Regions from separate parts of the Citrobacter freundii ATCC 8090 genome, predicted to be linked through region 1. Evidence: predicted binding sites of a transcription regulator. Region 1 holds the regulator's gene; each other region holds the start of a gene.

Region 1 (10,954 bases):
ACATGGCGGCCACGTCGGATTTATTGGTGGCACAGTGCGCCGTCCTGAGATGTGGCTGGAATCAAGAATCCCGGACTGGCTGACAACGTATCTGGAGGCGTCATCATGATTATCCCATGGCAAGATATCTCTCCGGACGCGCTGGACAATCTGATTGAAAGCTTTGTCTTGCGTGAAGGCACCGATTACGGTGAACATGAACGCTCGCTCGAACAAAAAGTCGCCGACGTCAAACGCCAACTACAATCAGGTGAAGCCGTGCTGGTGTGGTCCGAACTGCATGAAACGGTCAACATTATGCCGAGGAAGCAGATTCACGAGTAATCCGTAGCCGCCGGCCGACTTTACTATAATTACAACCATTTCATGGAGTTGTTATGTCTGCCAAACATCCGGTGATTGCGGTAACAGGATCCAGCGGCGCGGGGACCACCACCACCAGCCTCGCGTTTCGTAAAATTTTCGCGCAGTTAAACCTGCGCGCCGCCGAGGTGGAAGGTGACAGTTTTCACCGCTATACCCGTCCGGAAATGGACATGGCGATTCGCAAAGCACGCGATGCTGGGCGGCATATCAGCTATTTCGGCCCCGAAGCTAACGACTTTGGTCTGCTGGAGCAAACCTTCATTGAATACGGCCAGACGGGCAAAGGTCAGTCGCGTAAATACCTGCACACCTACGATGAGGCCGTACCGTGGAATCAGGTTCCGGGGACATTTACGCCCTGGCAGCCGCTGCCTGAACCGACGGATGTCCTGTTCTATGAGGGACTTCACGGCGGCGTTGTCACCCCTCAGCAAAATGTGGCCCGGCATGTCGATCTGCTGGTTGGCGTGGTGCCGATCGTGAACCTGGAGTGGATCCAGAAGCTGACCCGCGATACCAGCGAGCGTGGACACTCGCGTGAAGCGGTGATGGACTCGGTGGTGCGCTCAATGGACGATTACATCAATTACATCACACCACAGTTTTCCCGTACGCATATCAACTTCCAACGCGTACCAACCGTCGATACCTCTAATCCCTTTGCCGCCAAGAGCATTCCGTCACTCGATGAAAGCTTTGTCGTGATTCATTTTCGTAATCTGGAAGGGATCGACTTCCCGTGGCTGCTGGCCATGCTGCAGGGCTCATTCATTTCTCATATCAATACGTTGGTCGTACCGGGCGGAAAAATGGGTCTGGCGATGGAATTGATTATGCTGCCGCTGGTGCAGCGACTGATGGAAGGCAAAAAGATAGAGTGATATGTGGAAAGCGCCCGATGGCGCTTCGCTTATCGGGCCTACGACTCAACATCACCCTATAGGCCGGATAAGGCAACGCCGCCATCCGGCATCAGCAATTACGCGGCAACCACTTCATAGGAGTGGGTAATATTCACCGCCTTTTCCAGCATCAGCGCCACGGAGCAATATTTTTCCGCCGAAAGATCGACCGCACGTGCGACGGACGCATCTTTCAGATCGTTACCCGTTACGATGAAATGCAGGTTGATATGGGTAAACAGGCGCGGCGCTTCATCACGACGCTCGGAGGTCAGCTTCACTTCGCAGTTGGTCACATCCTGACGACCCTTTTGCAGGATCGACACCACATCAATTGCGCTGCAACCACCCGCAGCCATTAAGACCATTTCCATCGGGCTCGGCGCTTTATCACCGGAGTTACCGTCCATCAAAATCTGGTGGCCAGAAGCGGACTCACCGAGGAAGGTCAGCCCTTCGACCCACTTAACACGTGCTTGCATATTTTATTACTCCGATGCATCAATTTTCCTGACAGATTACGCGCACACAACAAATCTCGCAACGGAAGGCGACCTGCGTCATGCTGAAGCGAGACACCAGGAGACACACGGCGAAAGCTATGCTAAAACAGTCGGGATGCTACAGTAATACATTGACGTACTGCATGTATGCAGAGGACATCACATTACAGGCCGTCGCACGTATTGACAGCCCCCTTCCCAGGTAGCGGGAAGCACATTTTTGCAAACCCAGAGACAGGATGTTTTTTGGCTCTGGAGACAGCTTATAACAGAGGATAACCGCGCATGGTGCTTGGCAAACCGCAAACAGACCCGACTCTCGAATGGTTCTTGTCTCATTGCCATATTCATAAGTACCCATCGAAGAGCACGCTGATTCACCAGGGTGAAAAAGCGGAAACGTTGTACTACATCGTTAAAGGCTCAGTGGCAGTGCTGATCAAAGATGAAGAAGGGAAAGAAATGATCCTTTCTTATCTGAATCAGGGCGATTTTATTGGTGAATTAGGCCTCTTCGAAGAAGGTCAGGAACGCAGCGCCTGGGTCCGTGCTAAAACTGCATGTGAAGTCGCTGAAATTTCCTACAAAAAATTTCGCCAATTAATCCAGGTCAATCCAGATATTCTGATGCGCCTGTCCTCTCAGATGGCTCGCCGTCTGCAGGTCACGTCTGAAAAAGTGGGCAACCTTGCCTTCCTCGACGTTACCGGTCGTATCGTGCAGACTCTGCTGAATCTGGCGAAACAGCCTGATGCGATGACCCACCCGGACGGCATGCAGATTAAAATCACCCGTCAGGAAATCGGCCAGATCGTTGGCTGCTCCCGTGAGACCGTCGGTCGTATTCTGAAGATGCTGGAAGATCAGAACCTGATCTCCGCACACGGTAAGACCATCGTCGTCTACGGCACACGTTAACCCCATCGAAGTGGCGCGTTACCCCGTAATGCGCCACTTTTGTTTGCTCCGATGTGGCGAAGACTGATATACCACCCAGAGATCAACTACGCACTACGACAAACGCTGGTGCTATGTTTACCTGTGGCCGTCGGCCTGATCATCGGTCAGCTTCATCTGGGACTCCTCTTTTCCCTCGTCCCTGCCTGCTGCAATATTGCCGGTCTTGATACCCCGCATAAGCGCTTTTTCAAACGCTTAGTGATTGGCGCGTCTTTGTTTGCCGGATGCAGTCTGATCATGCAATTACTGCTGGCACAGACTATACCGCTGCCACTGATCCTCACCGGCCTGACGCTGATTCTTGGTGTAACCGCAGAATTAGGCCCTCTGCATGCGCGACTACTACCAGCCTCGCTTATCGCGGCAATTTTCACACTCAGTCTGGCAGGTAACATGCCCGTCTGGGAGCCGCTGCTAATCTACGCGCTGGGCACATTGTGGTATGGCCTGTTCAACTGGTTCTGGTTCTGGATGTGGCGCGAGCAGCCGCTGCGTGAGTCGCTCAGCTTGTTGTACCGCGAATTAGCCGATTACTGTGAGGCCAAGTACAGCATGCTGACTCAGCATGCCGACCCAGAAAAAGCGCTGCCTCCCCTGTTGGTGCGCCAGCAAAAAGCGGTGGATTTAATTACCCAGTGCTATCAGCAAATGCATATGCTGTCGGCGCATCGCAACAACGATTATAAGCGCCTGCTACGTGCCTTTCAGGAGGCGCTCGATTTACAGGAACATATTTCCGTTAGCCTCCACCAGCCGGAAGAGGTGCAAAAGCTGGTCGAACGTAGCCACGCCGAACAAGTGATTCGCTGGAATGCGCGCACCGTTGCCGAACGCCTTCGCGTACTGGCCGATGATATTTTGTATCACCGCTTACCGACCCGTTTCTCAATGGAAAAGCAGATTGGCACGCTGGAGAAAATCGCCAACCAGCATCCGGACAATCCGGTAGGTCAATTTTGCTACTGGCACTTCAGCCGTATTGCCCGTGTGCTACGCACCCAGCGACCACTGTATGCCCGTGATTTAATGGCTGACAAGCAGCGTCGGCTGCCGCTGATCCCTGCCCTGAAAAGCTATTTGTCGTTGAAATCCCCTGCGCTGCGTAATGCCGGACGCATCAGCGTCATGTTGAGCATTGCCAGCCTGATGGGCAGCGCCTTACACCTGCCAAAACCTTACTGGATTTTGATGACAATCCTGTTCGTCACGCAAAATGGCTACGGGGCAACCCGGGTACGTATTTTACACCGTTCAGTAGGGACGCTCGTCGGCCTGGTGATCGCTGGCGTCACGCTGCACTTTCATATCCAGGAAGGTTACACGCTGGCAGGCATGCTGCTGATAACCCTGGTGAGTTATCTGACCATCCGCAAAAACTACGGCTGGGCTACCGTCGGCTTTACGGTCACCGCGGTATATACCCTGCAACTGCTGACGCTGAACGGGGAACAGTTTATCGTGCCGCGGTTTATCGATACGATCACTGGCTGCCTGATCGCTTTTGGCGGGATGCTCTGGCTGTGGCCGCAGTGGCAGAGCGGTTTGCTGCGTAAAAACGCCCACGATGCGTTAGAAGCCGATCAGGAGGCCATTCGCCTGATTCTTAGCAACGATCCCCAGGCCACACCGCTGGCGTATCAACGCATGCGGGTCAACCAGGCGCATAACACGCTGTTCAACTCACTTAACCAGGCGATGCAGGAACCTGGGTTCAACTCGCACTATCTGGCGGACATGAAACTGTGGGTTACGCATAGTCAGTTCATCGTCGAACACATCAACGCAATGACTACGCTGGCAAGGGAACATACGATGCTGACGCCGGATTTGGCGCAGCGTTATCTGGAGTCCTGTGAAATTGCGATCCAGCGCTGTCAGCAGCGGCTGGAATATGACGGACCCGGAAGCTCCGGCGATGTGAATATTCTTGAGGCGCCAGAGATGCTGTCCCATGGGCCTTTAAGCACCCTTGAGCAGCATCTGCAGCGGGTTTTGGGGCATCTGAACACCATGCATACCATTTCGTCGGTAGCATGGCGTCAGCGACCGCACCATGGGATCTGGCTGAGCCGCCGGTTGCGGGATATGAAAGGTTAAGAGAATTGCCGGATGGCGGCGTAAACGCCTTATCCGGCCTACAGAGTAAGGTGTGATTCGTAGGCCGGATAAGCGTAGCGCCATCCGGCAATCCGTCAACCCATCACTTTCGCCACGGCCTGCGCGAAGCGCTGCATCCCTTCATCGATATCAGTCTGCTCCACCACCAGCGACGGCGCGAAACGCATCACGTCCGGTCCGGCGTTCAGTACCATCACGCCTTCATTCGCCGCGGCGTACAAGAAATCACGCGCCCGGCCTTTAAACTGCGGCTTCAGTTCGGCGCCAATCAGCAGTCCCATACCGCGAATGTCGCTGAAAATGTCAAACTGCTGGTCAATTTTCTGCAAATGCTGAACAAACGCCTGGCGTTTGGCCTGAATACCTTCCAGCACTTCCGGCGTGTTGATGATATCAAACGCAGCTCCCGCAACCGCGCAGGCCAGCGGGTTACCGCCGTATGTGGAGCCGTGTGAACCCACGTGGAACGCGGAGGCAATCTCCTGGGTGGTCAGCACCGCGCTCACCGGGAAACCGCCACCAAGCGCCTTGGCGCTGGTGAGGATATCCGGCGTCACGCCGTAGTGCATATAGGCAAACAGTGAGCCAGTACGCCCCATCCCGCTCTGTACTTCATCAAATACCAACAGCGCCTGGTGCTGATCACAAAGTTCACGCAAGCCATGCAGGAATGCCGGCGTTGCCGCAGTAACACCACCCTCGCCCTGAATAGGCTCGATCACCACCGCGCAGGTGTGATCGTCCATCACCGCTTTGACCGCATGCAGATCGTTAAACGGGACATGGATGATATCTGCCGGCTTTGGTCCAAAGCCGTCGGAATATTTCGGCTGCCCGCCGACGGATACGGTAAACAGCGAGCGACCATGAAACGCGTTATGGAAGGCAATGATTTTGGTTTTGAACGGGCTATGACGCACGCAGGCATAGTGGCGCGCCAGCTTAAAGGCGGTTTCGTTAGCTTCGGTACCGGAGTTCATGAACAGTACGCGTTCGGCGAAAGTCGCATCAATGAGTTTACGACCTAAGCGTAACGCCGGTTCGTTGGTGAAAACGTTGCTGGTATGCCACAGGGTTTCACCCTGGGTTTTTAACGCCTCAACCAGCGCAGGATGACAATGCCCTAACGCGGTAACTGCAATGCCGCCCGCGAAATCAACATACTCTTTACCCTGTTGATCCCATACTCGACTCCCTTTCCCTTTTACCGGGATAAACTCAGCCGGTGCATAAATCGGCAGAATCACTTCATCGAATGTCGCGCGTGTAATTGCAGTTTGTTCAGTTGCCATGTCATTACCACCCTGTTAAGCAGAAATGCTAGTGAAATTATAATCACAAAATATGAATAAAAAATCACTGAATAGCAACCACAAATCACCGGTTGAGGAAATTAGCCAGCAGCTGATGCCCCTGTTCGCTGAGAATGCTCTCCGGGTGAAACTGCACCCCTTCCATATCCCACTCCCGGTGGCGAATACCCATGATCTCCTGCGTTTCACTCCAGGCGGTCACCTCAAAGCAGTCAGGAAGGGTTTCGGGAGCGACCACCAGAGAATGATAGCGCGTTACCGTTAATGGATTGGCGAGCCCCTGAAAAACGCCCTGCCCGTTATGCGTAATCGGCGACGTTTTACCATGCATCACTTTCGCCGCCCGAACCACGGTCGCGCCAAAGGCCTGCGCCATCGCCTGGTGCCCCAGACAAACGCCCAGCAGTGGGATCTTCCCTGAGAAATAGCGAATAACCTCCAGCGAAATACCGGCGTCATCCGGCGTACAGGGTCCCGGGGAAATGACGATTTTTTGCGGGCTCAGCGCGTCAATTTGCGCCAGCGTCAACTCGTCGTTGCGCCTGACAAGGACATCTGCCCCCAGTTCGCAGAAGTATTGGTACAGGTTCCAGGTGAAAGAATCATAGTTATCGATAAGCAGGATCATGGCGGCTCCGGTACATAAGAACCGCGCTATTCTACTCAGTTTCCGGTGCTTCGCTTACCACTTTACGAAATATCGCCCGCAGTGCAGACAGGTCACCCATCGCCCCGCTCTGATTAGCCTGATTCCACTCCTCAACCGGAATGCCATCCCAGCTCAGCACATACCCTGCATGAATCGCTAACTGTTCGAAGAAAATACGCTGCGCCAGACCGCTACCAATGCGAAACGGATGCAGCACATTGATTTCGCAATAATAGTGCGCAAGACGATCGACAAACTTGTCTTCCGGTAATCCCACCAGCCAGGACTCATCTTCCAGGTCCTGCATCAGTGCATTGCCCTCTTTCTCGATATAGGCGAAATGGCAAAAGCGAGTATCGCCCTGGTAAATATCGACTTCGCGCAGGTGTCCCGCCCAGTCAAAAATATCCCGATACAGCTGGCGATGAATGGCGCACAGGTGCGGTAAGCCCCGTTTAAGCGGCCCCAATTCGATAGTCGCCGCACGCAGCGCCGTCAGTTCATAAGCCGCCTGCGCCAAACGCTGCGCCTGATGAATCCCCAGACGGTTACGCATGACATTCAGGCCCGGATATAAATACGGGTCGCGACCATCACCGAATTTATCGCTCATAGTGCCTCCTCAGCTCTTCAAGACGCGCCAGAGCGTCTTCAGCACTCAGAGTAACCCGTAGAATATCTACGCCTTCCAGCCGTCGGCTGGCCTGGAAATTGGCGTTTCGCCGCTGTTCCCACAGCCTGGACTTTTGTTTATCGGTGAGTTTTTTCACGTGACCTCCCTGAATGAGCCGACACTTGCCACAAGTATAAGCAGCAATTTCGGGTTACGCAGAGAGAGGGGGGAACGCGGGCAAGAACTACCCGCGCGAGATACGATTACGGCAGAACTTTAGCAGAAAGGATAACAATCGGTTTTGACGGAACATTCTGGTATGGACCGACATCATGGGTCTGTACCTGAGAGATCTTATCCGCGACATCCATACCTTTCACAACTTTTCCGAAGACAGCATAGCCAAAGTCGCGCTGGCCGTGATCGAGGAAAGCGTTGTCTGCAATGTTGATAAAGAACTGGCTGGTCGCGCTGTCTTTATCCGCAGTGCGCGCCATAGCAATCGTGCCGCGGGTATTACGCAGTCCGTTATCGGCTTCATTCTTGATTGGCGGGTTAGGTTTCTTCTGCTGCATCTGCTCGGTAAAACCGCCACCCTGCACCATGAAGCCAGGGATCACACGGTGGAACGTAGTGTTGTTATAGAAACCGCTGTTGACATAATCGACAAAGTTTTGCACTGAAACCGGGGCTTTCTGACTGTTCAGCTCCAGCTCAATGTTACCAGCAGAGGTTGTCAGCAGAACATGAGGGTCACCTTTTGCTGCCAGTGCTGCGGGAGAGAGAGCAGAAAGAGCGAGAACAGCTGCAACAGCCGCCAGAGTCGATTTGAGCATGAGAATTCCTTAACAAGAGCAGAAATGAAGCAAGTGAATTGATTCTAAAGAGCCTTCAAGGACAAGGCCATCCCTTTACCTAATTTTACGTACTTGAAACAAATGTAACCTTACTGCCGCATGAATCAATGTGATTTAGATCACATACAAAAATGTAATAAACAAAGTCATTACCAATAAATATTTAAATACATCACAAAAGCACCTAAAATCTGCCCGCTCACGGCGCAGTCAATGCGCCTTACACTTCTATACAGGCCAGTCATGACTAACAGCAATCGCATCAAGCTCACATGGATTAGCTTTCTCTCCTACGCCCTGACAGGTGCGTTGGTAATTGTCACCGGGATGGTGATGGGAAACATCGCAGATTACTTCCATTTGCCCGTTTCCAGCATGAGTAACACCTTCACCTTCCTGAATGCCGGCATTCTGATCTCTATCTTTCTAAATGCATGGCTAATGGAAATCGTGCCCCTGAAAACCCAGTTGCGCTTCGGCTTTATCCTGATGGTACTGGCAGTCGCCGGACTGATGCTCAGCCATAGCCTGGCCTTGTTCTCTGCCGCCATGTTTGTATTGGGTCTTGTGAGCGGTATAACCATGTCGATTGGTACGTTCCTGGTAACTCAAATGTACGAAGGTCGCCAGCGCGGTTCCCGCCTGCTGTTTACTGACTCCTTCTTCAGCATGGCCGGTATGATTTTCCCGATGGTTGCCGCGTTCCTGTTAGCGCGCAGCATCGAATGGTATTGGGTCTATGCCTGCATCGGCCTGGTATACGTCGCTATTTTCCTGCTGACCTTTGGTTGTGAATTTCCGGCACTGGGTAAACACGCTCAGCAGTCAGACGCGCCGGTAGTAAAAGAAAAATGGGGGATTGGCGTGCTGTTTCTGGCGATCGCCGCGCTGTGCTACATCCTCGGTCAGTTGGGCTTTATCTCCTGGGTTCCGGAATACGCCAAAAGCCTGGGTATGAGCCTGAACGACGCAGGTAAACTGGTCAGCGACTTCTGGATGTCTTACATGGTTGGCATGTGGGCGTTTAGCTTCATTCTGCGTTTCTTCGATTTGCAACGCATCCTGACCGTACTGGCGGGTCTGGCCACCGTACTGATGTATCTGTTTATCACGGGTACGCCGGAACATATGCCGTGGTTCATTCTAACGCTGGGCTTCTTCTCCAGCGCGATTTATACCACCATCATTACCCTTGGATCCCAGCAGACGAAGGTCGCCTCACCCAAACTGGTTAACTTCGTTCTGACCTGCGGCACCATCGGTACTATGCTCACCTTCGTGGTAACCGGCCCTATTGTGGCACATAGCGGCCCACAGGCGGCATTGCAGACGGCTAACGGCTTATATGCGGTTGTATTCGTAATGTGCTTTATTCTTGGCTTCGTCACGCGTCATCGCCAGCATAACGCGCCAGCAACGCATTAATTTCAGTGCCGGGGGCGCTTCGCTAGCCCGGCCTACACACTGCCGGATGGTATCCACATCATCCGGCATATTTTCGCCTCCTCTCTTCTTTCTCTGGTCATGTAGGCCAATTCTTACAAAAACCCCTTAATTTGTACGCTATTTGTACAAACACGAAAACTCAAATAATTCCGTCACTTATAAAAATGCTGACAAATCAGTTATATACCTCTTAAGGAGTATATAAGGGCGAATTTGATTTGCATCAATAAGTGCGGTTGCTGAATCGTTAAGGTAGGCAGTAATAGAAAAGAAATCGAGGCAAAAATGAGCAAAGTCAGACTCGCTATTATCGGTAATGGTATGGTCGGCCATCGCTTTATTGAGGATCTTCTTGATAAATCCGACGCTGCCAATTTTGATATTACCGTCTTCTGTGAAGAACCCCGCAAAGCATACGACCGCGTACACCTGTCTTCCTACTTCTCCCACCACACCGCCGAAGAGCTTTCTCTGGTGCGTGAAGGATTCTACGAGAAGCACGGCGTTAAGGTGTTAGTGGGCGAGCGCGCAATTACCATTAACCGCCAGGAGAAAGTAATCCACTCCAGCGCAGGTCGTACGGTTTACTACGATAAGCTAATCATGGCGACGGGCTCTTACCCGTGGATCCCACCGATTAAAGGTTCGGAAACCCAGGACTGCTTCGTTTACCGCACCATCGAAGACCTCAACGCGATTGAGTCTTGCGCGCGCCGTAGCAAACGCGGTGCCGTGGTCGGCGGCGGCCTGCTGGGCCTGGAAGCCGCTGGTGCGCTGAAAAGCCTCGGCGTTGAAACCCACGTGATTGAATTCGCCCCAATGCTGATGGCTGAACAGCTGGATCATATGGGTGGCGAGCAGTTACGTCGCAAAATTGAAAGTATGGGCGTGCGTGTGCACACCAGCAAAAACACCAAAGAGATCGTTCAGGAAGGCACCGAAGCGCGCAAAACCATGCGTTTTGCCGACGGTAGCGAACTGGAAGTCGATTTCATCGTCTTCTCTACCGGTATTCGTCCACGCGACAAACTGGCCACCCAGTGCGGCCTTGACGTCGCGCCACGCGGCGGTATCGTCATTAACGACACCTGCCAGACTTCTGACCCGGACATCTATGCCATCGGCGAATGCGCAATCTGGAACAACCGCGTGTATGGTCTGGTCGCTCCTGGCTACAAAATGGCGCAGGTTGCCGTTGACCATATTCTCGAAACTGAAAACGCCTTT
Region 2 (10,954 bases), 970 kb from region 1:
GGTGCTTCCGGCCAGTCCGCCACGGATCGCCTGATACACCAGATCCGGGTTCACACCCGCCTTGGTCGCCAGCGTCAGCGCTTCAGACATCGCCGCAATGTTCAGCGCTACAATCACCTGGTTCGCCAGCTTAGTGACGTTACCCGCGCCAATGTCGCCGGTATGTACCACTGAGCCAGCCATCGCTTTCAGCAGATCGTAATACTTGTCGAAAATCGCTTTATCGCCGCCGACCATTACCGACAACGTACCATCAATCGCTTTTGGCTCGCCGCCGCTGACCGGCGCATCCAGCATATCCACGCCTTTCGCTTTCAGCGCGTCGCTAATTTCACGGCTGGCCAACGGTGCAATGGAGCTCATGTCGATAAGCACTGTGCCCGGTTTCGCCCCTTCAATAATACCGCCTTCACCCAGCGCCACTTCCTTAACATGCGGCGAGTTCGGCAGCATGGTGATGATCACGTCGCACTGCTCAGCAATATCTTTCGCCGTGGCGGCGGTTTCTGCACCAGCGGCAATGACTTCCGCAATGGATTCCGGGTTACGGTCAGCAACCACCAACGAGTAACCTGCCTTGAGGAGGTTTTTACTCATTGGTTTACCCATAATACCGAGGCCAATAAAACCAACTTTCATTGTCATGTCTTTATCTCTCTCTACTGTCGATGGTGGTTATTTCTTAAAAGAATCAGCCAGTTTCTGCGTGGCTGAACGGAACACGCCAAGGTCGCTGCCAACAGCAACAAAGGTCGCGCCCCATTCCAGATAACGACGCGCATCCGCCTCTACCGGCGCCAGAATTCCGCTTGGTTTGCCATGTGCTTTCGCGCGGGCAAAAATGTGCTGGATAGCTTTCTGCACATCAGGATGTGACGCATTGCCGAGATGGCCTAGCGCCGCAGCCAGATCGCTTGGGCCGACGAAGACACCGTCTACACCTTCGGTCGCCGCGATGGCGTCAACGTTATCAACGCCCTGCTGACTTTCGATCTGCACGATGATGGTGATGTTCTTATTCGATTGCGCAAAGTAGTCCGGTACGGTGCCAAACATATTGGCGCGATGGGAGACGGACACGCCGCGAATACCTTCCGGCGGATAGCGGGTCGACGCCACGGCGTTCACCGCCTCTTCTTGTGTCTCAACGAACGGGATCAGGAAGTTGTAAAACCCAATATCCAGCAGGCGCTTGATAATCACCGGCTCGTTGGTCGGCACGCGTACGACCGGCGCGCTGGCGCTGCCTTTCAGCGCCATCAATTGCGGGATAAACGTCGAGATATCGTTCGGCGCGTGTTCGCCATCCAGTACCAGCCAGTCAAAACCCGCCAGGCCTAAAACTTCGGTACTGATTGGGCTGGCCAATGCAGACCAGCAGCCAATCTGAATCTGTTGCGCCGCGAGGGCCGCTTTAAACTTATTCGGGAAAATCGTGTTATTCATCGCCTATACCTTTGTTTATTTCTGCAATTCCATACGTTTAATGTCACCGACAATAAACAGGTAGCAAACCATTGCCATCAGCGCCGAACACCCTACAAACATCAGCGCAGCATTAAATGAGTGCAGCTCGCTCACCAGATAACCAATCACCAGCGGGGTGACGATAGAGGCTACGTTGCCAAATACGTTAAATACCCCACCGCACAGACCAACGATTTCTTTCGGCGCGGTATCGGAAATCACCGGCCAACCCAGCGCGCCGAAGCCTTTGCCGAAGAACGCCAGCGCCATCAGCGCAACCACCAGAGTGGTGTTATCGGTGTAGTTACACAGAATAATGGTCGACGCGAGCAACATTCCGAGCACAATCGGCAGCTTACGTGCCAGGGTGATGCTGAAGCCACGTTTAATCAGATAATCAGAGAACACACCGCCGAGCACGCCACCGGCAAATCCGCACAGCGCAGGAATCGACGCCACCAGACCGACTTTCAGGATCGACATGCCTTTTTCCTGTACCAGGTAAATCGGGAACCAGGTAAGGAAAAACCAGGTGATAGTGTTGATAAAATACTGTCCGAAGAACACGCCAAGCATCATGCGGTTTGTCAGCAACTGCTTGATATAATGCAGTTTAGGACCACCTGATTTCACATCGCCGGGCTTTTTATGGTCCATATCCACGACCGCGCCGTTTTCAGAGATAAACTTCAGCTCTTCCTGCGACATACGCGGGTGATCGGTTGGGTTATGAATAAACTTTACCCACAGGCCGGTGAGCACAAAACCGATAACGCCCATCACGGTAAAGACGTGCTCCCAGCCCCAGGCAAAGGTCAGCCAGCCCAGCAGCGGCGAAAACAGCGCCAGGGAGAAATATTGTGCGGAGTTAAAAATCGCAGATGCCGTACCGCGCTCTTTCGTCGGGAACCAGGCGGCCACAATACGGGCGTTCGCCGGGAAGGACGGCGCTTCCGAGAAGCCCAGCATGAAACGCATGATGAACATTGAAATACCCGCCCAGGCCAGCGGGAACATATCGACAAAACCCTGCAGAAAGGTGAACAGCGACCAGAAGAACAGACTGTAAGTGTAGACTTTCTTCGAACCGAACTTATCCAGCAGCCAGCCGCCAGGGATTTGCATCAACAGGTAAGCCCAACCGAAGGCGGAGAAAATGTAACCCATTGAAATGGCACTGAGCTGCAACTCTTTCGCCACTTCCGTGCCGGCAATAGATAGCGTGGCACGGTCCGCATAGTTAACGGCGGTAACAATAAATATTATTAGCAATATTAAGTAACGGGTGTGCGTACCTTTCTTTTTCTCGACAACTGTATCCAGTATCATTCTAATTACCTCGGGTACATAAAAGTTTTTATTATTATTTGGCAGATATCCCTGGTGATAAATTACCGATAATAAAAACGTATAATAATTTATCAGACGCAATGAAACCGTGATTTAGTATAATCAGCAGTGCAACGTTAATCATTGTGCAAGCGCTCATTAAATATGCGTTATGAAAATAATGTTTTGGGCATATGCACACATACATGGGCGCTAATCCACACATTTACGTATTGCTACCCCTGCTGGTGCGGTCTTGCTGAGTTTAAGTGATCATTGTCACATTCTTCACGATAAACTCCTGACATTCTTATTTCACGATACCGAATCTTTATTACTGAAAATGAGATTCAAAATATAAATATCCACACTATTATCACCACTTGTTGGAGAATACTGGACAATGGCCGACATCGAAATTAGACAAGAATCGCCAACGGCGTTTTATATTAAAGTTCACGAAACAGATAATGTGGCGATAATTGTCAATGACAATGGCCTGAAAGCCGGAACGCGTTTTCCGGACGGACTGGAACTCATTGAACATATTCCCCAGGGTCATAAAGTGGCGCTCGTGGATATTCCTGTTCATGGCGAAATCGTGCGTTATGGCGAAGTGATAGGCTATGCCGTTCGCGACATCCCACGCGGCAGCTGGATTGATGAATCAATGGTTGAGCTGCCCAAGGCTCCGCCGCTGGAGACGCTGCCGCTGGCAACTAAAGTGCCTGAGCCGCTGCCGCCTCTCGAGGGTTATACCTTCGAAGGTTACCGCAATGTTGACGGTAGCGTTGGCACCAAGAATCTGCTCGGCATCTCCACCAGCGTGCACTGCGTGGCGGGCGTGGTGGACTATGTAGTGAAAATCATTGAACGCGACCTGCTGCCCAAATACCCGAATGTTGACGGTGTGGTGGGGCTCAATCATCTGTACGGTTGCGGCGTGGCGATTAACGCTCCAGCCGCCATCGTGCCCATTCGAACTATTCATAATATTGCGCTGAACCCTAACTTTGGCGGTGAGGTAATGGTCATTGGCCTCGGCTGTGAAAAACTGCAGCCAGAGCGCCTGCTGGAAGGTACGCACGATGTAAAAAGCATTCCGGTCGACAGCGCCAGCATCGTCAGCCTGCAGGATGAAAAACACGTCGGCTTTCAATCAATGGTTGCCGATATTTTGCAGGTGGCCGAACACCATCTGGCAAAGCTCAATCAGCGCCAGCGTGAAACCTGCCCGGCATCAGAACTGGTGGTCGGCATGCAGTGCGGCGGCAGCGATGCGTTTTCCGGCGTGACGGCCAATCCAGCGGTAGGTTATGCCTCCGACCTGTTAGTACGCTGTGGCGCGACAGTGATGTTCTCCGAAGTCACCGAAGTACGCGATGCCATCCACCTTCTGACCCCGCGCGCGATTAACGAAGAGGTTGGTAAACGCCTGCTCGAGGAGATGGCCTGGTACGACAACTACCTGGATATGGGCAAGACTGACCGGAGCGCCAACCCATCACCGGGCAACAAGAAAGGCGGTCTGGCAAACGTGGTGGAAAAAGCACTGGGTTCTATTGCGAAGTCGGGCAAGAGCGCGATTGTCGAAGTCTTGTCGCCGGGACAGCGTCCAACCAAACGTGGCCTGATTTACGCTGCCACCCCCGCCAGCGATTTTGTCTGCGGTACGCAACAGGTTGCTTCCGGGATCACAGTACAAGTCTTTACCACCGGTCGCGGTACGCCGTATGGCCTGATGGCCGTGCCGGTGATTAAAATGGCGACACGCACGGAGTTGGCCAATCGTTGGTTTGACCTGATGGACATCAACGCCGGTACCATCGCTACCGGAGAAGAAACCATTGAAGACGTGGGTCTGAAACTGTTCGAGTTTATTCTCGACGTCGCCAGCGGACGTAAGAAAACCTTCTCAGATCAGTGGGGACTGCATAACCAACTGGCGGTGTTTAACCCGGCGCCAGTGACCTGATTATCGAAACGAAAGCCAACGAAAAAACGGGGATTTGTCCCCGTTTTTAATGTCGATGCTTTAACAAATAAAGTGATAACGTTCGCATTTTAAGAGGTTTTTTTAAACATCTGTTTTTTTCGATTCAAACCTGCCAAATGAACCTAACGATATGAAATTAAAAGAAATAATACCACCATTGTTTTACGTTATATTTTCGTTTTGATAAAAGAGAAACCTACCGAAAGACGACCTTGTTTTAATGCGATAATCCCCTCTTTTTTACTGCTTTGACTTTCTCCGGTGTAAAACAGATTATTCATAGGCTGCTGTAATTTACCTCATAAGCATTCTGACCTGAATAAAGAGGGAAGTTATGTATACCCTGAATAAAAATAATGTCGCATTGGCTTGTCTTATTTCCTGTTTACTGGCAACTCCTGTCTTCGCGAGTGCTGAAGGCCAGTCGGACGCAAAGCCTGTTAAATTACGCTACACGTTATGGGACCGCAATCAACTCCCTGGCGAACAACAGCTCGTTAATGAATTTGAAAAAGACAACCCCGGAATTAAGGTCGAAATTGAACTAACTCCTTATGACCAGTATTTTATCAAACTCAGTTCAGCAGTCGGTGGAAATGTAGCACCGGATGTATTCTGGATGAACATGCCTAATTTCCAGCAATATGTGAAAAATGGCATGCTGGAACCACTGAGTAATTATCTGAAAGATAAATCAGCGCCGAAACTGGATGATTTTGTTAAAAGCTCAGTCGATGCCTACCAATACCAGTCGCAACAATATGCCATCCCAAGGGATATTGATGCAATTGCCGTCTGGTACAATAAAAAAATGTTCGATCAGGCTGGTGTGAGCTATCCCGATAACAACTGGACATGGGACGATTTAAAACAAAAATCAGAGCAGTTGCGTAAAGGGCTGGATAAACAGTCTTATCCACTGGCAATGGAATTCAGCAGCGGACAGGATAGTTACTTTAACCTGCTATTACAGGCCGGGGATAAGATTGTACTACCTGAGGGCAAAACGGATGTTGCCAATGACAAAGCTATCGCCGTCTATCGCGATGTTCAAGGCATGCTGAACGCGGGACTAATCCAACCGCCAGGCGAGATGGAAGCCTCAGACGTCTTCCAGTCAAACCGGGTAGCCATGGTCTACGCAGGCTCATGGTGGGCATTACCCTTCTCTCAAAATGAGCTGATTAAGGATCACATCGGCGTAGTGCCAATGCCAAAAATGGCAGAGCAGGCAGGTGTATCCCATAGTCTGGCATTTGCTATGTCAGCCAAAAGTCAGCATAAAGATGCGGCGTGGAAGTTCATTGAATTCATGAGCTCTGAGCATGCGCAGCAGACTCTGGCGACGGGAAAAGTCGTGATCCCGGCTAACCAAAAAGTGGCCAAAGAGTGGGCTGAAGGCTTTAAGGATATTGATGTTTCAGCCTATATCGATTCGTTGGCTTTCTCACATAAATATCCAACCGCAGGCTCCAATACCGCTAAGTGGAATAGCATCCTGAATGATGGCTTGAAAAAAGTGTGGACGGGTACTGACCCAGAGAAAGTCATGCCTGGTGTTGCTAAACGCGTTGAACGAGAAATGCAGAAATAATCCTGAGGGAGCCATGCTCCCTCTCGCTTTCGCCCGCGCAATATATTTTGGTTGCACAGTGAGCATCCCGGAGTCTGTATGAGCTATTCAGATGAAGCTGCATCCCCACAATTACCGGCCAGAGAGGCGCAAAAAAAATCCCTGACCAAGCTGGAAAAAGAAGAACGCTTCTGGGGATGGATAATGATTATGCCGTTACTGGCGGGGTTAATTGTTTTTTACTTTACTCCATTCTTCCAGAACGTTTTTTATAGTTTCACCGACCTGGGCGAGTTTCAGATCTGGACGACGATCAGCTTAGATAACTATATTAATTTATTCAGCGATGATGAGTTTCGTTCAGCAATATATAACACCTTGGCCTATGTTTTTATTTGCGTACCGATAATCACCGTTTTGTCATTACTGCTCGCAATTGGCCTGAATCAGGCGATTCGCGGTCAGTGGTTGTTTCGCACGCTATTATTTCTGCCCGCTGTCACTATGCCTGCGGCCATTGCTATGGTCTGGCAGTGGTTGATGAACCGAAACTTCGGCTTAATTAATCAGATCCTGGCCTTTTTCGATCTTCCGGCCATCGGTTGGTTATCCGATCCCGATGTCGTCCGCCTGAGCGCCTCGTTGGTTATCATCTGGTCGGCTATTGCGCTGAAGATGATCATTCTGCTCGCTGGATTACAGGGGATCCCCAAACAAATTTATGAAGCGATGTCACTGGATGGCATCAGCAAATTGCGTGGGTTCTGGTCTATTACCTTACCGCTAATGATCCCCACGCTGTTTTTCGTACTGGTGATCTCTTTTATCGAAACGCTGCAAATTTTCGATGTGGTTTATCTGCTGTTTGGCAGTTCATCCATGGTGGACGATCAGACGATGACTATCGCCTATCTCTTCTATAAATACGCCTTTATCTACCATGAAAAAGGGTATGCCTCAGCGATCGCCGTGGTGATTTTCGTTATCACGATGGTCCTGACGCTGCTGCAAATATGGATTGGTAAACGACTTAAAGCACAGTGAGGCAACCACGATGTTCATGACTAAACGTGAAAAATGGCTAATTTACGGCTTGATGATCCTCGCGACGCTGGTAACTGTGGTTCCCTTCATCTGGATGATCATCACCTCTTTTAAAACCCAGGCAGAAAGCATCGCCTTTCCGCCGATCCTGCTACCTGCCAACCCAGGGTTTCAGGCTTACGGTAAAATCTTGCATGAAATGCCTTTTGGCAGCTTTTACTTTAACTCGATCGTCTCCACGTTGGTCATCGTCATTTTGCAGACGCTGATTGCGGCAATGGCAGCGTACGGTTTCTCCCGACTGCGTTTTAAAGGGCGAGATGTCCTGTTTATGCTGTGTATTTCAATTCTGATGGTGCCCGGTCAGATCTTTTTAATCCCACAGTTTTTAACCGTTGAAAAAATCGGTTTGCTGAACTCAATTCCTGGGCTGGTGCTACCGGGTTTATTCAGCATATATAGCGCCTTTTTATTGCGTCAGTTTTTTCTGTCAGTACCTAAAGAACTGGAAGAGGCAGCCATTATGGATGGGTATAACCATCTGACTATTTTCTTCAAAATTATGCTGCCATTAATTAAACCAGGGCTGATTGCCTGCGTCATTATTAACGGATTGTGGAGCTGGAATAACTTAATGTGGCCGCTGATCGTCAACACCTCCATGGATAAAATGACATTACCGGTGGGGTTAGCCTCACTTTCCGGACGCTCAGGCGTGGAATATCCGATGTTAATGGCGGGCGCATTGCTGGCGATTATCCCGATGTTGTTACTTTATATCTTCTTCCAGCGCTATTTTATTCGCGGCATCGCTGGTGCCGGAATTAAAGGATAAGGGGCAGTGTTATGTCAGGTATTCAATTACAGGCAGTAAGCAAAGTCTATCCCAATGGCTTTCAGGCGATCCATGGCGTTGATCTTGAAATCCACGATGGCGAATTCATGGTGTTTGTCGGGCCATCAGGCTGCGCCAAATCAACGCTGCTGCGCATGATTGCAGGTCTGGAAGATATCACTCATGGTCATATCGCAATCGGAGAGAAGTGCGTCAACGACCTGCTACCAAAGGAGCGAGGCGTTGCCATGGTCTTCCAGAATTATGCCCTCTATCCCCACATGACGATTTATAAAAATATGGCATTCAGTCTGTTAGGGAAAATGAGCAAAGAAGAGATTGATATCCGCGTACGGGAAGCTGCACACAAGCTGGAAATAGAGACATTACTCGATAAAAAGCCCGGCCAACTTTCGGGCGGTCAATGTCAGCGCGTTGCCGTTGGCAGGGCCATCGTGCGTAAGCCAGACGTTTTTTTGTTTGATGAGCCGCTTTCCAACCTGGATGCAAAGCTGCGTGTTTCAATGCGCGTGCGGCTGACAGAACTGCATCGACAACTGCGTCAAGAAGGCGTGAGCGCAACCATGGTGTACGTCACGCACGATCAGATTGAAGCAATGACGATGGGAGACAGGATTTGCGTCCTTAATGGCGGTCGTATTATGCAGGTGGATACCCCAGGAAATATCTACCATCACCCCAGGAATAAATTTGTTGCTGGTTTTATTGGTAATCCGGCAATGAATATTATGCTGCTTGATATTGAACCCGGCACTCGTGGTCTGCGCCTGGCTGAAAATTTAATCCTGCCATTAAATACACGCTTGAGTAACCTACTGGAGCAATACCCGCACTCCAGCGTCTGGTTCGGCATCCGGTCAGAGGCCATTCAGTTAGCCTCGCAGCATGACGTCTCTGCGTTCGATGCGCACATTACCAACGTAGAAAGGATGGGCAACGAAGACCTTCTGCATTTTGATATTGGTGAGCAACATATGATCTTACGTATTAACTCTTCACCCGACTGGGCCCCTCTTCCCGGCGAATCTATCAAAGTGAAATTTAATCTGGAAGCCGCCTTTTTGTTTGATAAAAAACATGAAGAAAATTTGGCCTGACCGTTATTCAGGCTAAGTGAAAAATGAGAGGTTTATATGTGTGCGAATAAAGTGACCGTATTAGTGGTAGGGGCTGGTGCGCGCGGAGAAATATATGCTCGCTATGCGCTTGAACATCCAGACAGAATGCAGGTAGTAGGCGTTGCTGAGCCCAGAGAGGCGTATCGCCAGCAGTTTGTCGCACAGCATAAGATTGCTCCAAATAACGTATTTTGCGACTGGCAAGAGGCTGCGGCCCAACCCAAAATGGCCGACGTAGTACTTATTTGCACGCAGGATAATATGCACAAAGATCCTGCCGTGGCGTTTGCCAATCTCGGCTATCACATTCTGCTGGAAAAACCGCTCGCCCCTACGCCAGAAGATTGCCGGATCATTATTGATGCGGTTAAACGCAACAACGTATTACTGGCCGTCGCGCACGTCCTGCGGTACACCCGCTATACGCAAAAGCTGAAATCACTGCTTGATGATGGCGTAATTGGCGATATTGTCAGCATGCAGCATCTCGAACCCGTAGGTTACTGGCATCAGGCGCACTCGTTTGTACGTGGTAACTGGCGCAATGAAGCAGAATCGTCATTTATGTTATTACAGAAATCCTGTCATGATTTGGACTGGATCCGCTACATCATGGGCGACAACTGCAAGGACGTAGGATCATTTGGCAGCCTGAGCCACTTTGTGAAAGAGAATCAGCCTGCTGGCGCCGCCGACCGCTGCCTTGATTGTCAGGTTGAAGCAACCTGCCCCTGGTCTGCCTGCAAAATTTATCTGGGTGAAAACCACAAATGCACTCCCCACTTCCGTCGGGTGCTGACTGCAGATCCCAGCGAAGAAAATGTCCGCCAGGCGCTGCGCGATGGGCCTTATGGTCGCTGCGTTTATCGTTGTGATAATGATGTGGTGGATCATCAGGTTGTTAACTTACGTTTTGCCCACCAGCAGACAGTGACCTTTACCATGACCGCGTTTACCAAAATGGAAGATCGAAAAACGCGCCTGTTTGGCACCAGAGGTTATCTGGAAGGTGATGGCGAGCAGATCCGGGTGTTTGATTTCCTGACAGACAAAGAAACTGTGCATCAGATCGAGGAGATCGCCGCTGGAACACAAACCCAGATGGGGGGACATGGTGGTGGCGATTACTACCTGATGGATCGCTTTATCCATGCAGTGATGGCCAACGATCAAAATATGATCCTTTCTGGCCCGGATGAGTCACTGGAAAGTCACTTAATGGTCTTTGCCGCAGAACGCGCTCGCAAGGAAAACAGTCTGGTTACGCTGTGAAGCCGGAGGAGATGAGGCATGTTTTACGGTGTTGATATTGGTGGAACCAAAACTGAAATTGTCGCTTTTGATAAGGAAATGCAGGTTTGCTGGCGCAAGCGCGTCGCCACGCCAGTCCAGGATTATGAACTCTTTCTTTCGACCTTTACTTCACTTATTGATACCGCCGACTGGGCGACTGGAACGCAAGGAAAAATTGGCATCGGCATGCCCGGTCTTATGGACAGACATACCGGAAAATTACTGTCATCTAACGTGCCTTGCCTTACTGGACGCCAGGTGATGAACGATCTGGCCCA
Region 3 (10,954 bases), 410 kb from region 1:
CATCTGGGCACATCCGATGGCAAGAGGCCCGAAGGTCCCCCTCTTTGGTCTTGCGACGTTATGCGGTATTAGCTACCGTTTCCAGTAGTTATCCCCCTCCATCGGGCAGTTTCCCAGACATTACTCACCCGTCCGCCACTCGTCACCCAAGGAGCAAGCTCCTCTGTGCTACCGTTCGACTTGCATGTGTTAGGCCTGCCGCCAGCGTTCAATCTGAGCCATGATCAAACTCTTCAATTTAAGTTTGATGCTCGTGAATTAAACTTCGTAATGAATTACGTATGTTCACTCAGAGACTTGGTATTCATTTTTCGTCTTGCGACGTTAAGAATCCGTATCTTCGAGTGCCCACACAGATTGTCTGATAAATTGTTAAAGAGCAGTGCCGCTTCGCTTTTTCTCAGCGGCGCGGGGTGTGCATATTACGCCATCCCGCTGCGAAGTCAAGCATTTAATTTCGCTTTCTTCGCCGGAGTTCTCAGTGGAACCCCGCTGACCCGGCGGCTTGTAATCCGTTGTTCCGTGTCAGTGGAGGCGCATTATAGGGAGTTATTTCAGGCTGACAAGGGGAAATTTAAAATAACTTTCTGAGTGCGTGTTTTTTCACCAAAACAACCATTAACATGCCATAAAATAAGCAAATTGCCGTTTTTGCAGCCGCAATCACACTTCCAGGTGGCATACTAATGAATAAGAAAAAAAGTAAGGAAGAACATTCATGCCGTTAAATGCCCAACAGCTAGCCGCACAGAAAAACTTGTCCTACGTTCTGGCCGAAAAGCTGGCTCAGCGAATATTAAAAGGTGAATACGCGCCGGGCGCTATATTGCCTGGCGAAATAGAGCTGGGCGATCAGTTTGGTGTGAGTCGCACCGCGGTAAGAGAGGCGGTAAAAACGTTAACGGCAAAAGGTATGGTATTACCACGCCCACGTATCGGCACACGCGTCATGCCGCAAGCAAACTGGAACTTCCTCGACCAGGAGCTGCTCACCTGGTGGATGACGGAAGATAATTTCCCGCAGGTCATTAAACATTTTCTGGTGATGCGTATCAGCCTGGAGCCTCAGGCGTGTTTACTGGCGGCGACCATTGGTACGGCTGAACAGAAAGCGCACCTCAACACGCTGATGGAAGAGATGGTCGAGCTGAAAAGAAACTTCAGACGCGAACGCTGGATTGAGGTTGATATCGCCTGGCATGAACACATCTATGAAATGAGTGCGAATCCGTTCCTTATTTCCTTTGCATCTCTGTTCCATTCGGTTTACCAGACCTACTTTACCTCTATTACCTATAACGATGTGGTGAAACTGGATTTGCACCAGGCCATTGTCGATGCAATAGATGATAACGATGGCGATCGCGCCTTTGCTGCTTGTCAGGCATTGCTGATAGCACCGAACGTGCTACCGGATAAATAATATGTCAGAAAAGAAATCACGTAGTATGGCCGGGCTACCGTGGATAGCAGCCATGGCCTTTTTTATGCAGGCACTAGACGCCACTATCCTCAATACCGCCCTACCCGCAATAGCACATAGTCTTAACCGCTCTCCGCTCGCCATGCAGTCGGCCATTATCAGCTATACCCTGACGGTCGCGATGCTGATCCCGGTAAGTGGTTGGTTGGCAGACCGATTTGGTACCCGACGCGTCTTTATGATTGCTGTTAGCCTGTTTACGTTGGGATCGCTGGCCTGTGCGCTGTCCAGCTCCCTAAGCGAGCTGGTGATTTTCCGTGTCATTCAGGGGATCGGTGGCGCCATGATGATGCCCGTTGCCCGTCTGGCGTTATTGCGTGCCTACCCTCGTAGTGAACTGCTTCCCGTGCTTAACTTCGTCACCATGCCTGGACTTGTGGGGCCGATTTTAGGTCCGGTATTGGGCGGTGTACTGGTTACATGGGCCAGTTGGCACTGGATCTTCCTGATTAATATTCCAATTGGCATTGCCGGTATCTTCTACGCTCGCAAATATATGCCGAACTTCACCACCCCACGCCGCGGTTTTGATATGACCGGTTTCTTTCTGTTTGGTTTGAGCCTGGTGTTGTTTTCCAGCGGCGTTGAATTGTTCGGCGAGAAGCTTGTCGCTACCTGGGTCGCACTCGGTATTATTCTTGCCAGTGTGTTGTTACTACTCGCCTATATTCGCCATGCTCGTCGTCACCCAACGCCACTTATATCTCTTCCGATATTTAAGACTCGAACCTTTTCTGTTGGGATCGCCGGCAACCTCGCCACTCGCTTGGGCACAGGCTGCGTGCCCTTCTTAATGCCGCTGATGTTGCAGGTAGGCTTTGGATATCCGGCTCTGATAGCCGGTTGTATGATGGCGCCAACGGCGTTGGGTTCAATTCTGGCAAAATCCATGGTGACGCAGGTTCTGCGCAAACTCGGCTACAGGACCACATTGGTGGGTGTTACGGTTTTTATCGGCCTGATGATTGCGCAGTTCGCTTTGCAATCTCCTGCCATGCCGGTCTGGATGCTGATCCTGCCGCTGTTCATTTTAGGTATGGCGATGTCCACCCAGTTTACCTCAATGAATACTATCACTCTGGCGGATCTGACCGATGAAAACGCCAGCAGCGGCAACAGCGTATTGGCCGTTACTCAGCAGTTATCAATCAGTTTAGGGGTTGCCATCAGCGCCGCCGTTCTGCGTATCTATGAAGGTATGGAAGGAACCAATACGGTCGAACAGTTCCACTACACCTTTATGACGATGGGCGCTATCACGGTAATATCCGCGCTGATGTTCATGCTGCTAAAAGCCAAAGATGGACGTAACCTGATCAAAGATCGGCACAAACCTAAACCGACCCCCGCTCCATCAAAACAGGAGTAAGCTGCAAACGCTGTTGTTGTAATGCGGGCTGGGCCATCCGATGGATTAATACATCGATGGCCAGTTCGCCCAATTCATCTTTTGGTTGATGTATGGTCGTCAGCGGAGGCGTCATATAGCGCGCCAGCTCGATATCATCATAACCCACCACCGCCATATCCTGCGGAATGCGCAATCCCGACTGGTACAGAGCCTGATACGCGCCAACCGCCATTGCATCATTGCCGGTAAAAACGGCCTGCGGTCGCTGTTTATGCGACAGCAACGTTTGCATAGCTTCAAAGCCGCCACCAAACTCAAAGTCACCGGTAATCTCGTAGCCTTCCGGGACAGGCAAGCCCGCCCGCTTCATTGCCGCCCGATATCCTTCCAGACGCAAACGCGCCGGGGTTTTATCCAGCGGCCCGGTGATGCAGGCAATGCGCGTAAAACCTTTTTCGATAAGATGTTGCGTGGCTAAATCCCCGCCCAGCAGGGAGTTATCCTGAATCAGATCGCTTTCACCATCAAAGGGCGACCAGTCCATCATCACGGTCGGTATAGAAGGATAACGCTGCATTATCTCTCTGGAAGGCTGATGTGTTTCCGTGCAGAGCAGCAGCAAGCCATCCACGCGTTTTTGCATTAGCGTTTCCAGATTACGGTTCATGCGCTGTTCATCGCCTTCGGTATTGCACAGCACCAGGCTGTAGCCGCGCTCAAAACAGCTACGTTCAACGCCGCGCACCAGCTCAGAATAGAAGGGATTGGTACTGGCAGTGATTAACATGCCAATCGTGCGGGTCTGGTTTAACTTGAGGCTACGCGCCAGCGCGGAGGGAGCGTAGTTAAGCGCTTTAATCGCAGCTTCTACTTTGTCAGTGACAGACTCACTGACAAAGCGATCTTTATTAATGACGTGAGAAACCGTCGACGTGGAAACACCCGCCAGGCGGGCGACGTCCTTCATTGTAGCCAAGCGTTACCTCTGTTGACTTAAAAACGCTTCTATTTCTTCGCGCCACGGAACGGAAGGCTGTGCGCCTTTACGGGTAACCGCAATCGCCGCAGCGGCATGCGCAAAACGGATCGCTTCAGGCAGTGGAGTCTCTTCCAGTAACGCTGTAATTAACGCGCCATTAAAGGTGTCTCCGGCGGCAATAGTATCAACGGCTTCCACTTTAAAACCGGGTACTCGCTGACCTTCGCCATTCACGCTGGCCCACACACCGCGACTCCCTAAGGTAATCAGTACAGTATGGATTCCTTTAGCATGCAATGCCTGCGCCGCTTTGGCCGCGTCTTCATCATTTTCAACCCGGATCCCCGTCAGCTTTTCAGCCTCGGTTTCATTCGGGGTAATAATATCTACCAGCGCCAACAGCTCGTCAGAAAGTTCACGTGCCGGAGCCGGGTTTAGGGCGACCATGGTCTTATTTTGATGTGCAATCTTTGCCGCAGCCAGAACACTTTCGATCGGCGACTCTAGCTGCATCAGTAAAGCGGACGCCTGCGCAATACGCTCATGCTGTGCTTCCACCAGCGCTGGCGAAAGCGCTGCGTTAGCTCCAGCATGAATGCCGATAACGTTCTCACCTTCACCATTCACAAAAATCAACGCAACACCGGTCGATTCCCCCGAAATTACGCTAATCGGCGCAATATCAATGTTGTCTTTGGCTAACTGTTTACGCACACTTTCGCCAATATCATCATCGCCCGTACAGGCAATGAATGCGATATTCGCGCCACTACGACCCGCAGCAACAGCCTGATTCGCGCCTTTACCGCCAAATGCGACCTGATAATGACTACCGGTTACGGTTTCACCAGGTGTCGGGAAAGAGTTAAGGTTAAGGATGTGATCGGCATTGATACTGCCAAGAACAACGAGGTTGCCTGCGGTTTTCATATTTGGTGTTCCAAGTCAAAGTGCGCCACCGGGTTAGGGTGGCGCGTGCCCTGCTTTTCTTTTTACGCTTTCATCCCCAAAACCAGATACGGGGATGGCGTATTTATGTCTCCATCAGGCCGCGAGCGACCTGAATCGGTATTACTGCTTGATGACCAGCTTCAGGTCAACCGGATATTTAGCCTGAACCTTCTCGCCTTTCAGGACTTTATCCGCAGTCTCAACGCCTTTCGCGCCGATCTGATCCGGCAACTGAGCAATGGTCGCAGCCAGTTTGCCATCATTTACTGCTTTTTCGCCATCTGGAGTGCCGTCAAATCCAACCACCATCACATCAGATTTACCCGCGGTTTGCAGTGCGCGCAGCGCACCCAGCGCCATTTCATCGTTCTGAGCAAATACGGCCTGCACATCAGGATGCGCGGTCAACAGGTTCTGCATGACGTTCAAACCTTTAGTGCGGTCGAAGTCTGCCGGCTGGCTGGCCAGTACGTTAAATTTGTGTGCCGCAACGGCCTGCTGGAAACCTTCGCCACGCTCACGCGCCGCTGAAGTTCCGGCAATCCCCTGCAGTTCGATAACTTTTGCGCCTTCACCTGCTTTCTTCGCGATGTAATCACCCGCAATTTTGCCGCCTAACACGTTATCAGACGCAATGTGGCTTACCACTTCGCCTTTGGAGGCAACACGGTCAAGGGTAATAACCGGAATTTTTGCCTGGTTAGCCATCTTCACAGCATTACCAACGGCATCAGAGTCGGTTGGGTTGATCAGCAGAATTTTAGTTCCACGAACCGTTAAGTCCTGAACGTTAGCCAGCTCTTTCGCCGGGTTGTTCTGCGAGTCCAGAATCACCAGGTTGTAACCCAGCTTATCCGCCTCTTTTTGCGCCCCATCCTTCAGAGAAACAAAGAACGGGTTATTGAGGGTGGAGACCACCAGCGCAATGGTATCTTTAGCCATCGCATTCGCGCTCACGGTGGCGCTTAGCGCAACAGCAGAAACCAGGGTAGCCAGTTTTTTCATGTTCATATTTAAGATGTCCTGTAATCGTTGTTACTGCTTTTTGTTGTCTACCAGTACCGCCAGCAAAATCACCACCGCTTTGACGATCATCTGGTAATAGGAGGATACACCTAACAAATTCAACCCATTATTGAGGAAACCAAGAATCAATGCGCCGATCAGCGTCCCAACAATTCGTCCTTTACCACCCGCCAGGCTAGTACCGCCTAATACTACCGCTGCGATAGCATCTAACTCATAGCCAGTACCTGCCGTCGGTTGCGCAGAGGAGAGGCGCGCAACTTCAATGATGCCCGCCAGCGATGCCAGCAGACCGCACAGTGAGTAAACGATAATTTTGATTTTACTTACGCTGATACCGGACAGACGCGTTGCCGCTTCGTTACCGCCCAGCGCATAGATATAACGCCCCAGACGCGTGTGGTGCAGCATGTACCACGCCGCGAGGAAGACAATCCCCATGATCCACACCGGCGTAGGGACGCCTAACGGACGACCAATCCCGAACCAGCCAAACAGATCGGCATTGTCAGTAAACCCGGTGTTTACCGGACTGCCGTTGGTGTAGACCATGGTCACACCGCGCAGCAGCAGCATCATAACCAGAGTCGCGATAAACGCCTGCACGCGACCTTTCGCGACAATCACCCCGGTTACCGCGCCAATGGCAGCGCCGAGCGCCAGGGCCGCAGCAACAGCCACCAGCGCATTGACTTCAATCCCTACAATCGAAGCCGCAACCGCACCGGTAAGCGCCAGCAAGGAACCGACGGACAGATCGATACCCGACGTCAGGATAACCAGCGTCATGCCAACCGCCATGATGGCGTTCACCGACGTTTGCTGAAGAATGTTGAACAGGTTATTAACGGTAAAAAAGTTAGGGCTCATGGTGGAAACAATCGCGATCAGCACTAACAGAGCGATGAGCGACTTTTGCTCCAGAAGCCATGCTTTAGTGAAATAACGGCGACCAGAAACAGCCTGGGTAGTCATCTTTTTTACTCCTGATTCACGCGATTAAGCTTGCCCACAGCGGCAGCCATTAATACTTCCTGAGTGGCCTGCTCGCGAGTGAATTCACCGCCGAGATGCCCTTCATGCATAACGATAATTCGATCGCTCATGCCCAATACTTCTGGCATCTCAGAAGAGACCAGAATGATACTCAGCCCATCAGCCTTAAACTGGTTGATAAGCTGATAGATTTCTTTTTTCGCCCCAACGTCAACGCCGCGCGTTGGTTCATCAAGGATCAGCACTTTTGGCCGGGTCATCAGACCGCGCGCAATCGCCACTTTCTGCTGGTTACCGCCGGAAAGAAGGCCGATAGCCTGTTCCATCGATGGCGTTTTAACATTGAACAGGCGAATAAAATCACCCACCGCCTGCTGCTCATCTTTATGTTTAAGGCTTCCGCCTGCACGGCTGAAATAGCGCAGCGCGGTCAGTGACATATTCTCTTTCACCGACATGCCGAGCACTAAACCATCGCGTTTACGGTCTTCAGAAATATAGACGATGCCGTTAGCCAGTCCATCCTGCGGCGAACGGGTAACCACTTCATGGCCATCAAGCGTGACGTAGCCGCTGGTACGCGGCAATGCGCCGTACAACACTTTCATCAGCTCGGTACGCCCAGCCCCCATCAGCCCCGATACGCCAAGGATCTCACCTTTACGCAGCGTGAATGACACATCATTTACGCCAGGACCGCACAGATTATCGACCTTCAGGCGAATATCACCCGGCACTTTTTCCAGGCGCGGGTACTGATCTTCCAACTTACGTCCCACCATCATTTCAATCAGCGAGTCTTCGGTAAGCGATGCGACTTCACGCTCGGCAATAAACTGCCCGTCGCGGAAGACGGTTACGTCGTCGCAAATCTCGAAGATCTCTTTCATGCGGTGAGAAATATAGACAATGCCGCGACCCTGGGATTTCAGTTCGCGGATGACGCGGAACAGGGATTCTGTTTCGGTGTCGGTGAGGGCATCCGTCGGTTCATCCATAATGATGACCTTCGATTCAAAGCTCAGCACTTTGGCAATTTCGACCATCTGCTGATCGCCAATCGACAGCTCACCGACCAGCCTGTCGCTTTTAAAGCGCAGATTGAGTTTGGCGAGCAGCAGATCGGCTTCGGCGTACATCTTCTTCCAGTCAATTTTGCCAAAGCGATTCACAAACTCACGACCGAGAAAAATGTTTTCAGCGATAGTGAGTTGCGGGATCAGGTTCAGCTCCTGGTGGATGATACCGATTCCGGCTTCCTGGGAGGATTTCGGACCGTTAAAGGTGGTCTCTTTCCCCAGCCACAATAAGGAACCGGCATCACGGGTGTAGATTCCGGTCAGCACCTTCATCATGGTGGATTTACCCGCGCCGTTTTCGCCCACCAGCGCCATTACGCGGCCTGGGTAGACATTCAGCGCGGCGCCGGATAGCGCTTTTACGCCCGGGAACGCTTTATCGATCCCTTTGAGTTGCAGTAATGCGTTCATGATGGCCTCAGAACGTGACGCCAGCACAGAGAATGATATTCGCATACGGAGAACACTCTCCGCTGCGAATTACCGCCTGACTGTCTGCGGTTTGTTTTTTGAATTGTTCATGCGTGGTGTAACGAATTTCTATGGTGTTTCCCTGGTGTTGTTGCAGTTGCTCAATGTGGCTGAGCAACGTTTCGTGGAGTTGCGGATTATGTTGTTTAATTTCCGACGCGAGAATGGCTGCCTCGACCTGCATTTCACGTGTGACCACATCCAGTACCTGCATAAAAGAAGGTACGCCCTGGGTTAATGCCATATCGATACGCGTTGTGCTGTTCGGGATGGGTAAACCTGCATCACACACCACCAGCGTATCGGTATGCCCCAGACGGGAGATCACCGATGAAATTTCAGAGTTGAGTACCGTGCCTTTCTTCATTTTCTTTCCCCACTAGCGAAACGTTTCGCTGGAGATAAGTGTAGTGCGAAGAGTGGACAGAAAACCACCGCGACGTTACGAAAATGTGATCGCCATCGAAACGTTTCGCAAGGATTATCATTAGATGAAATGAAAACTGGGAGGGGCAAAACAAAACGCCCCCTTTCACGATGAAAGAGGGCGTCAATGAGATTAAATCTCGACCTGAGTACCGAGCTCAATAACCCGGTTCGGTGGGATTTCAAACTGGTCCGGCGCACGCAGCGCATTGCGCTGTAACAGCAGATACAGCTTACCGCGCAGACGCAAGTACCATGGTCGTTTGCCGACAATCAGCGACTCGTGCGACATGAAGAAGGAGGTTTCCATCATCCGGCAGCTTAAGCCTTCCAGACCGCAGCGATGGAACACCTCCTCCACGTTCGGCGTTTCGCGCCAACCGTAGCTGGCAACCACGCGCCAGAAGGTGGGCGATAACTGCTCAATCTGCACCCTACGCACGTTGTGAACATAGGGCGCATCTTCCGTGCGCAGCGTCAGCAGAATAACGCGCTCATGCAGCACCTTGTTATGTTTGAGGTTATGCAGAAGCGCAAACGGGATGACGTTCAGTGCGCGGGACATATATACAGCCGTTCCCGGCACGCGTACCGGTGGCGATTTCTCCAGAGAAGCAATCATCGCCTCCAGAGAGTTACCGTGCTCATGCATACGACGCAGCAGACGGAAGCGTTCACTTTTCCAGGTGGTCATGATGGTGAACATCACCAGACCCAGCGTCAGAGGCAGCCAACCGCCGGAAATCAGTTTATCGAGGTTCGCGGAGAACAGCGGAACATCGACGCACAAGAATGCCACCAGGATCAGGAAGACGAAGTATTTATTCCAGTGCCAGTTTTTGCGCGCCACGGTGGTCGACAAAATAGAGGTCAGCACCATCGTCCCCGTTACCGCAATCCCGTACGCCGCGGCCAGATTACTGGAGTGTTCAAAACTCACAATCACAATAACCACCGCAAAATAGAGCATCCAGTTAACGAAAGGAATGTAGATCTGGCCCGACTCCATTTCCGAGGTATGGATAATGCGCATTGGCGATAAATATCCCAAACGCACGGCCTGACGCGTCAGCGAGAACACACCGGAGATAACCGCCTGCGAAGCGATTACCGTCGCCAGCGCAGCGAGGATCAGTAGCGGGATCAACGCCCAGTCTGGTGCCAACAGGAAGAACGGGTTTTTGATCGCTTCAGGATGCTTTAACAGTAGCGCCCCCTGACCAAAATAGTTCAGTACCAGTGAAGGCAACACCACAGAGAACCATGCCAGGCGAATCGGCAACTTACCGAAGTGGCCCATATCCGCATACAGCGCTTCAACACCGGTAATCGACAACACCACCGCACCCAGTGCAATAAAAGACAACGTTTTGAATTCGAGGAAGAAATGCACCGCCCAATACGGATTTAGCGCCTGCAGTACTTCCGGATTGCCAATAATACTGCGTACGCCTAAAACCGCCAGCGTCAGGAACCACAGCAGCATAATCGGCGCAAACAGCTTACCGACCATGCCGGTACCGTGTTTTTGAATCAAAAACAGCAGGGTCAGTACGATTATCGAGAGCGGAACAATCCAGGTATCCAGTTGCGGGGCAATAATCTCCAGACCTTCAATCGCAGACATCACCGAAATGGCTGGCGTAATCACCACTTCACCATAGAAGAAGCTGCCGCCTATCAATCCCATAATGACCAGCATGGAGGTTGTTCGCGCCGAGGTATTGCGCCCGGCCAATGACATCAGCGTCAGGATCCCGCCTTCTCCGGCGTTATCTGCGCGCATGACAAACGTCAGGTATTTAATGGAGACAACAAAGATCAGCAGCCAGAAAATCAGCGAGAGAAAACCAAATACGGCATCACGTTCAACGCCAAAACCAAACTGGCCGGACAAACATTCACGAAGCGTATAAAGTGGGCTGGTACCAATATCACCGTAGACAACCCCAATGGCTGCAAGGGTAATCGCAGACAATGATTGTTTATTATCAGTGCTCATAGACTCGTCTTTCGTTTATACACATCATCTTTCAAGCCACTCCGTGTAGGCTGCATTCGTTATTCCCCCCATCCCAGGAGAAAACTCCATTGCCGCCTTGGTGCAGCTTGATTGATTTGGTGTATATATAAGAAATGTGTGCGTCGTCCCTTGGCCCACAAAAAGGCGCACAGTATGCACGATTAATCAC

The links. The regulator CRP, encoded in region 1, controls carbon source genes, mostly activating them, when cyclic AMP is high. The targets are predictions, from matches to a motif close to ATGTGANNNNNNTCACAT.
Region 2: a site for CRP is predicted at 3,064-3,081, ahead of garD (galactarate dehydratase). Genes of this name have one in related genera too.
Region 3: a site for CRP is predicted at 8,787-8,804, ahead of rbsD (D-ribose pyranase). Genes of this name have one in related genera too.

Annotation. Positions count from the first base shown of each region.
Region 1 covers NZ_CP049015.1:365,414-376,367, reverse strand. Annotated here, with positions in the region: partial or broken gene G4551_RS01765 (hydrolase) at 1-109, shown strand, start outside; gene G4551_RS01760 (YheU family protein) at 106-324, shown strand; gene G4551_RS01755 (phosphoribulokinase) at 378-1,247, shown strand; gene G4551_RS01750 (OsmC family protein) at 1,346-1,750, opposite strand; gene crp (cAMP-activated global transcriptional regulator CRP) at 2,057-2,689, shown strand; gene G4551_RS01740 (YccS/YhfK family putative transporter) at 2,741-4,828, shown strand; partial or broken gene G4551_RS24015 (hypothetical protein) at 4,821-4,919, opposite strand; gene argD (bifunctional acetylornithine/succinyldiaminopimelate transaminase) at 4,924-6,141, opposite strand; gene pabA (aminodeoxychorismate synthase component 2) at 6,227-6,790, opposite strand; gene G4551_RS01725 (putative adenosine monophosphate-protein transferase Fic) at 6,822-7,424, opposite strand; gene G4551_RS01720 (YhfG family protein) at 7,414-7,581, opposite strand; gene ppiA (peptidylprolyl isomerase A) at 7,688-8,260, opposite strand; gene tsgA (MFS transporter TsgA) at 8,525-9,706, shown strand; gene nirB (NADPH-nitrite reductase large subunit) at 10,013-10,954, shown strand, end outside.
Region 2 covers NZ_CP049015.1:4,348,872-4,359,825, forward strand. Annotated here, with positions in the region: gene garR (2-hydroxy-3-oxopropionate reductase) at 1-645, opposite strand, end outside; gene garL (2-dehydro-3-deoxyglucarate aldolase) at 676-1,446, opposite strand; gene garP (galactarate/glucarate/glycerate transporter GarP) at 1,462-2,796, opposite strand; gene garD (galactarate dehydratase) at 3,200-4,771, shown strand; gene G4551_RS20915 (ABC transporter substrate-binding protein) at 5,127-6,386, shown strand; gene G4551_RS20920 (carbohydrate ABC transporter permease) at 6,465-7,409, shown strand; gene G4551_RS20925 (carbohydrate ABC transporter permease) at 7,420-8,244, shown strand; gene G4551_RS20930 (ABC transporter ATP-binding protein) at 8,256-9,362, shown strand; gene G4551_RS20935 (Gfo/Idh/MocA family protein) at 9,399-10,655, shown strand; gene G4551_RS20940 (ROK family protein) at 10,674-10,954, shown strand, end outside.
Region 3 covers NZ_CP049015.1:4,911,531-4,922,484, forward strand. Annotated here, with positions in the region: rRNA gene G4551_RS23520 (16S ribosomal RNA) at 1-240, opposite strand, end outside; gene G4551_RS23525 (FadR/GntR family transcriptional regulator) at 719-1,423, shown strand; gene mdtD (multidrug transporter subunit MdtD) at 1,425-2,852, shown strand; gene rbsR (ribose operon transcriptional repressor RbsR) at 2,818-3,810, opposite strand; gene rbsK (ribokinase) at 3,814-4,743, opposite strand; gene rbsB (ribose ABC transporter substrate-binding protein RbsB) at 4,885-5,775, opposite strand; gene rbsC (ribose ABC transporter permease) at 5,800-6,765, opposite strand; gene rbsA (ribose ABC transporter ATP-binding protein RbsA) at 6,771-8,276, opposite strand; gene rbsD (D-ribose pyranase) at 8,284-8,703, opposite strand; gene kup (low affinity potassium transporter Kup) at 8,896-10,764, opposite strand.